Regions from separate parts of the Schaalia cardiffensis F0333 genome, predicted to be linked through region 2. Evidence: riboswitches for the same ligand, from Rfam matches in the RefSeq annotation. Region 2 holds a riboswitch; the other holds the start of a gene.
What was found. Region 2 has a riboswitch for ZMP and ZTP ahead of purH (bifunctional phosphoribosylaminoimidazolecarboxamide formyltransferase/IMP cyclohydrolase). Riboswitches for the same ligand answer to the same signal wherever they lie in the genome.
Positions count from the first base shown of each region.

Region 1: another riboswitch for ZMP and ZTP. It lies ahead of glyA (serine hydroxymethyltransferase); the one in region 2 lies ahead of purH (bifunctional phosphoribosylaminoimidazolecarboxamide formyltransferase/IMP cyclohydrolase).

Region 1 covers NZ_CP040505.1:489,220-492,579, reverse strand. Annotated here, with positions in the region: gene FFA61_RS01990 (bifunctional methylenetetrahydrofolate dehydrogenase/methenyltetrahydrofolate cyclohydrolase) at 1-570, opposite strand, end outside; gene glyA (serine hydroxymethyltransferase) at 567-1,859, opposite strand; ZMP/ZTP riboswitch at 1,900-1,983, opposite strand; gene purU (formyltetrahydrofolate deformylase) at 2,264-3,127, opposite strand.
Region 2 covers NZ_CP040505.1:1,621,474-1,624,833, forward strand. Annotated here, with positions in the region: gene purH (bifunctional phosphoribosylaminoimidazolecarboxamide formyltransferase/IMP cyclohydrolase) at 1-1,476, opposite strand, end outside; ZMP/ZTP riboswitch at 1,505-1,590, opposite strand; gene FFA61_RS06815 (cell division protein PerM) at 1,957-3,360, opposite strand, start outside.

The DNA of each region.
Region 1 (3,360 bases), 1.1 Mb from region 2:
GCGGATCAGGAGCAGCCCGATGGAGCGGCCGACCGTGACCCCACGACCGACGACGCACACGTGCTTGCCTTTGAGGTCGATCCCGTGACGGGTCATGAGTTCGATAACGGCCCTTGGCGTGCAGGGAAGCGGTGAATCGATCGGCCCCGAACCGCGCAGAACCAGACGCCCGAGGTTCGTCGGGTGCAGGCCGTCGGCGTCCTTTTCCGGGTCGATCCGTTCAAGAACCGCGTTCTGGTCGATCCCCTTGGGTAAGGGGAGTTGGACGATGTAGCCCGTGCACGCCGGGTCGGCGTTCAAACGGTCCACGGCGGCCTCGATCTGTTCCTGGGTGGCGCTTGCGGGCAGGTCCACGCGGATCGACTCAATACCGACTTCCGCGCAGTCGCGGTGTTTGCCTGCCACATAGGTGACCGAGCCGGGGTCTTCGCCCACGAGGATTGTGCCGAGCCCGGGAACGACGCCGCGCTCGCGAAGCGCCGCAACCCTTTCAGCGAGTTCAGCTTTGATGGCGTCGGCCGTTGCTTTCCCGTCGAGGACCTGGGCGGGCCCGTTCCACGGCGCCCTCATTCGCCCAGCCCCGCGTAGAGCGGATGCGCGTCGGTCAGGGCCTTCACGCGTGCGCGCAGGCCATCGACGTCGACGGAAGCTCCGGACGCGCCCTGCACGAGAGTCGTGCCGATAATGTCGGCGACCTCGGCGAAGTCTTTCGCGTCGAAGCCGCGGGTCGCAAGAGCGGGGGTGCCGATGCGCAGACCGGAGGTGACTTTCGGGGGGCGAGGATCGAAGGGGACGGCATTGCGGTTGACGGTGATCCCGACCTCGTGGAGGAGGTCTTCGGCCTGCTGGCCGTCCAGCTTCGAGTTCACAAGATCCACGAGGACGAGGTGAACATCCGTGCCCCCGGTGACGAGGGTGATTCCCGCGCCCTTCGCGTCATCGGCCTTCAGGCGTTCGGCGAGGATCTGCGCGCCCTCAAGGGTGCGGCGTTGACGATCCTTGAACTCTTCGGTCTGCGCGACCTTCATGGCGATCGCTTTCGCGGCGATCGCGTGCATGAGGGGGCCGCCCTGCTGGCCGGGGAAGACAGCGGAGTTGATCTTCTTGCCCCATTGCTCGCCACGAGAGGACAGGATCATTCCCGAACGGGGGCCGCCGAGGGTCTTATGCACGGTCGTCGTGACGACATCGGCGTGGGGAATCGGAGTGGGGTGGAGCCCGGCTGCGACGAGGCCCGCAAAATGCGCCATATCGACCCACAGGACAGCGCCCACTTCGTCTGCGATCTCGCGGAAGGCCTGGAAGTCGAGGTGACGCGGATATGCGGACCAGCCCGCGATGATGACCTTCGGACGCTCACGCAAAGCGGCCTCGCGGACCTTCTCGGGTTCGATGCGCATCGTCTCAGGGGAGACCTCGTAGGCTGCGGCGTGATAGTTCTTGCCGGAGAAGTTGATCTTCATGCCGTGCGTGAGGTGTCCGCCGTGGGCGAGGGACAAGCCGAGGATCGTGTCCCCCACATTCGCCATCGCCATGAGGGCCGCTGCGTTCGCCTGGGCGCCCGCGTGAGGTTGGACATTGACGAAGTCAGCGCCTGTGAAGACCTGCTTCGCGCGCTCGATCGCGAGGGATTCTGCGACATCGACTGCTTCGCAGCCGCCGTAGTAGCGTCGGCCCGGGTAGCCCTCGGCGTATTTGTTCGTCAGCACGGATCCTTGGGCTTCGAGAACCGCGCGGGGAACGAAGTTCTCCGAGGCGATCATCTCGAGGGTCGTGCGCTGACGTTCGAGTTCAGCGTCGAGGACGGCCCGGATCTGCGGATCGAGCTCGGCCAGAGTCATGTCATTGAGGGAATCCATAGGGTTCTCCTTGTTGTGGAACGTCCGATTTCTCGCTCGGCATTCGGGCCCAGGCGGGCGGCCCCAGTACCTGTTCATCGCTCCCCGGTGGTTCCCCACCTGTTCGCCAGTCACGACCCCACCACTGTATCGCGGAGCGCTCCCTTCAAGCAGAGTGATCCAAGCGGCGGGGCCTTGGGCTCGGCCTGTTTCGCTTACGTTAGGAGTTGCGGGCTGCGGGGCTGTTCAGTCGGTCGAGGTTATTACCTCGTCTCATGTGCGCCAGAACTCGGTCCCGTTTGCACCTGGACGTGACGCCCTGCTTCTTCCGCTCAGCCGTCATTCCTTGCTTAGCCCCGCTTGTGCCTGGACGTGACGCTTGTGACGGGGGAAGGAACCTGGGCCTTAGCCAGGAGCTCCTCAGTTCAGCGGGCGAAGACGACCGTCCTCGCCCCGTCGAGGAGGACACGACGCTCGGCGTGCCAGCGCACCGCCTGCGCGAGGACGCGGCGCTCAACATCTTGACCGAGGGAGACCATGTCCGGGGTCGAGTCCGCGTGGGTGACGCGGGTGACATCCTGTTCGATGATCGGCCCCTCGTCGAGGTCGGGGGTGACGTAGTGGGCGGTCGCGCCAATGAGTTTGACGCCGCGGTCGTGGGCTTGGGCGTAGGGGCGGGCGCCCTTGAAGGAGGGAAGGAAGGAGTGGTGGATGTTGATGATCCGCCCGGCCATTTCCTCGCAGACCTTCTCAGAGAGGATCTGCATGTAGCGAGCGAGGACGATGAGTTCAACGTTCTCAGAACGGACGAGGTCGAGGAGTTCAGCTTCCGCCCGAGCCTTCGTGTCCTTCGTGACAGGAATGTTGAGGAAGGGAACTCCGTAGAACTGGGCGACGGGCGCAAGGTCGGGGTGGTTGCCGACGACTGCGACGACCTCAATGGGGAGCCCTTGGGAGCGCTGGCGGTAGAGCAGGTCAGTGAGGCAGTGGCCTTCGCGTGACACCATGATGATGGTCCTCAGGGGCCGCCCGAGGTCGTCAATGTTCCAGGTCGCCTCGAAACGCTTCGCGATGTCCGCCATTGCTTCTTCGACGGGTGCTCGCCCGACGGGCGAATCGATTTCGACGCGCATGAAGAACAGACCCGAATCCGGGTCGCCGAACTGTTGGGACTGAATGATATTGCCCTCGACCGAGCCGATAACGCCGGAGACCGCGTGAACGATGCCCGGCTGATCGGGGCATGAGAGTGTGAGGACGAGCTTCGAAGGCGCAGCAGTTTCAGTCATGGAGCAAGGTTAGCCAACTTGAGGGTGCGTCGAAGAATCGCCCAGGGTGAGGGATGGGCGGAGCTTCGAGGAAGTCCGAGGGCTGGTGAATCGCCTCGTCACCGGCTTGTTCTGTGCTTCTTCACCTCACCGGAACCTGTTTGCCGAGGGCGAGGGTACTCGGTGGGATTGGAAGAGCTTATGTCGCTCAAAGGCTGGGCGTGCGAGCTCGTGGGTCCTCTTCTTTAGGGCTG
Region 2 (3,360 bases):
ATCCTTGACGAGGAGGATCGCATTTGAGCGCACAGCTCGGACCGTCCGCCACGCGAACTCCAGGTCGGCGAGGGTCTTCGCGTCGGCAGGTTCACCCGCGACGAGCGTCCAGTTCTCCGGGGAATCACCGGGGGCATCGACCTCGTCGCGCTCCTGAACGAGCAGGCCGCCGGAGATCTGCTTGAATTCGCGGCCACCGCGCTCGGGCGGGAGGACCTCGAGGACGCGGAGGTTCTTCTTCGTGGACAAGACTTCAAGGGCCCCGTCCTCGTAGGCGGGGGCGAGGACGACCTCGGTGAAGATCTGGACGATCTGTTCGGCAAGCTCAAGCGTCACGGGCCGGTTGACTGCGATGACGCCCCCGAAGGCGGAGACGGGATCGCAGGCGTGCGCCTTGCGATGCGCTTGAGCGACATCCTCGGCCACCGCGATACCGCAGGGGTTGGCGTGCTTGATAATCGCGACGCAAGGAAGCTCGTGGTCGTAGGCGGCGCGCAGGGCCGCGTCACCGTCGGTGTAGTTGTTGTAGCTCATCGCCTTGCCGTGAAGCTGGCGGGCGTTCGCGATCCCGGGGAGGAGTTCGACGTCCTCGTCGCCGTCTTCGAACTCTTCCTCAATGTTGATCTCGCGGTAAACGGCAGCCCCCTGATGTGGGTTCTCACCGTAACGCAGGGCCTCGACGCGTTCGAAAGCATCGGCGGCGTAAACGGGGAAGGCTCCCTCTTCGGCGCCCGATTCGAGGACAGCCTCCTCGTCCTCGGAAAGCTCGAAGCCCAAGGAAGAGAGGAAGGCGGCGTCGGAGGCGTCAAGATGACGCTCGCAGGCCTCGGCAATCTCCTCGCGCAGGTCGTCACGGTCGAGTTGCTCCGCGAACCAGCCGGAGATTGCAAGGTCATAGGTCGCGGTGTGCACGAAGGCTTCACCGGCCAGGCCGCGGCGCTCCTCAAGGGTGAATCCCCCACCTTGAGCTGCAGCGATGACTTCGGAGTAGCGCGTGGGCGAAGTGACGACCGCGACGGAAGGGTGGTTCTTCGCGGCGGCGCGGACCATGGAGGGGCCGCCGATGTCGATCTGCTCAACGCACTCGTCGAAGGGTGCACCGGAGGCGACGGTCTCACTGAAGGGGTAGAGATTGCAGACCACGAGGTCGAAAGCTCCGACCTGAAGATCGTCGATCTGCTGGCGATGCTCGGATTTGCGCTGGTCAGCGAGGATGCCCGCGTGGATCATCGGGTGAAGGGTCTTGACGCGTCCTTCGAGGACCTCCGGGAAGCCGGTGACATCCTCGACGGGGGTGACTCGGATCCCAGCCTCGGCAATGGTTTTGGCGGTTGAGCCGGTCGAGACGATCTCCACTCCCGCCTGCGACAGGGCACTCGCGAGTTCCACGAGTCCGGTCTTGTCGTAAACGGAGATGAGGGCCCTGTTGAGGGGGCGAAGGTCGATGGGTTCAAGGTTGTCCAAGCGAACGGACATGCTTCCTCCGGTAAAGGTCGATCATCATGCCCGGCGCCCAGGCGGGCGGCGCCTCACGGGAACTGCCGGCCGCTCCCCGGTGGTGCCCCACCCTCGCCAGTTGCGACCGCCTCAAGCCTATCCCCCACTCACCCGGGTTCGGCAAGCCCGAGGACGGGGCTCAGTGTTCCCGAGGGTGGGAGGCGCGGTGCTGGTGCCGAGCGGAGGCGAGGCGTTCCTGAGGTGGAAGGTGCGTTTGCCACGCGGCGACACCTGGAAGAAGCGCGATTCCCAAGGCAGGAAGTGAGGCGACCACACGGCGATACCTGGGGGAGGTGAGGCACTACTCATGGGTGAGAAACTCCTTCAGAGTGAAGGGCGGTGTTCCTCTGGGTGAGGTGCCACTATTCATTTCAGTGACAACCCCAATTCCAGTGTTCCTCTGGGGCAAGAACCGGCAGGTGTTGGTTCAAGCTCCTCAGTGGAACTGTGGAGGCACTTTCAGTCCTCTTCCTCCTGCGTGCCCTCAGCGTGCGCTGATTCAGCGTGCACTGCGCTTCTTGAAAGTTCAGCGATTTCAACCGTTTCGGCGAGCTGTTCGGCCGGTGATTTCACGCTCGGAACGACATGCTGAGTCGTCCCGAGGAGTTCTTCAACGCTCACCGGGACCGGGGCTTTGGGAATCGGACGCTCGGCATGAGAGGAGTCCCCGGACTCAGTTTGGCCTTGTTCGGAGGCTGTCACTTGAGCCCGTGCTCGGGATGAGGCCCTGTCGTGGCCCTTCTCTGTAACGTCTTCTGTGCTTTCTGCGCCCGTTGCGCCCTTGGCGCGATGCTCGCCCGTGTCAAGGAGGTCCTCGCCGACCTCGCTGCGGTACTCAGCGGCCTCACCCTCACCATCGTTCATGCGGTATTTACCGTCCTCGTCAGCGCGGAAGTCACCGTCCTCGTCACCGCGCTCCTCGGCGTGATCCGCAAAGCTGTGCTGCTCACCAGAGTCGCCGTTGTCCTCACCCGGACTGTCAAGGCCCGCACTGTTCTCATGCGCTTCCAGAGCACCCGTCGCGCGTTCCCCGCCCTCCTTCGAGTACTCTCCGTCTTCGGCCAGGGGCCTCCCAGCCTCATTCACGTGCTCCCCGCCCTGAGCCAAGTGTCCTTCGCCGAAAGAGCCAGTCTCAGAATCATCCTCACCTTCGGAGGAGTCCCCCACAGACGAGTCCCCCATAAGCAAGTCCTCCAGAGAAGAATCCCCTGCAACTGTCCTCGAAGAAGACGCGGGGGCCCCTTCCTCGTCAATGGGAATCGGGAAAACCGGGGGCTCGGGCACGGGCTGGTTGCGCGAAATCGCCCACTGGGAGCGCGCCCACCAAACGCTGCGCGGATGAACGCCGACCATCCCCGCAAAGAAACCACCCCCGAATTCGAAGATCAGAGTCAGGACGACCGGGAAAAGCGGAGGGCCGACATGGGTCAAACGAGTATCACCCAGAACCAAAATCGAACTCGCGAACCACACGAAACCCACGAGCGTGAGCACCCCAATTCCCGAAGCGGCGACGTAGCACTGCTCGCGAAGACTTGCGCGAGTGTGCTTCCTCCCCCACCAGGCACCCACTGCAATACCGATACCAATCGGCGCGAGGATCGTCCAATAGTCCGGCGTCGAAGTCGGCAAAGCCCCTAGAAGGGGGATGGCGGGAATCGGCAGTGTCGGCGCAGAAGCGGGAGAATGCAGGGCATCCACTCCGACGTAGACGCCGGGCCCGAGGATCCACGCCAGACTCCACGCGAGCACGCTCGGGAGATAACAGAGCTGGGCGAGCACCACGAGGATGTTCGCGAAGGTCGAGTCGGCGAGAAGGAGCGCGTGAATCTGGCGGATCTGGTCCCAATGCGTCGCGACGGC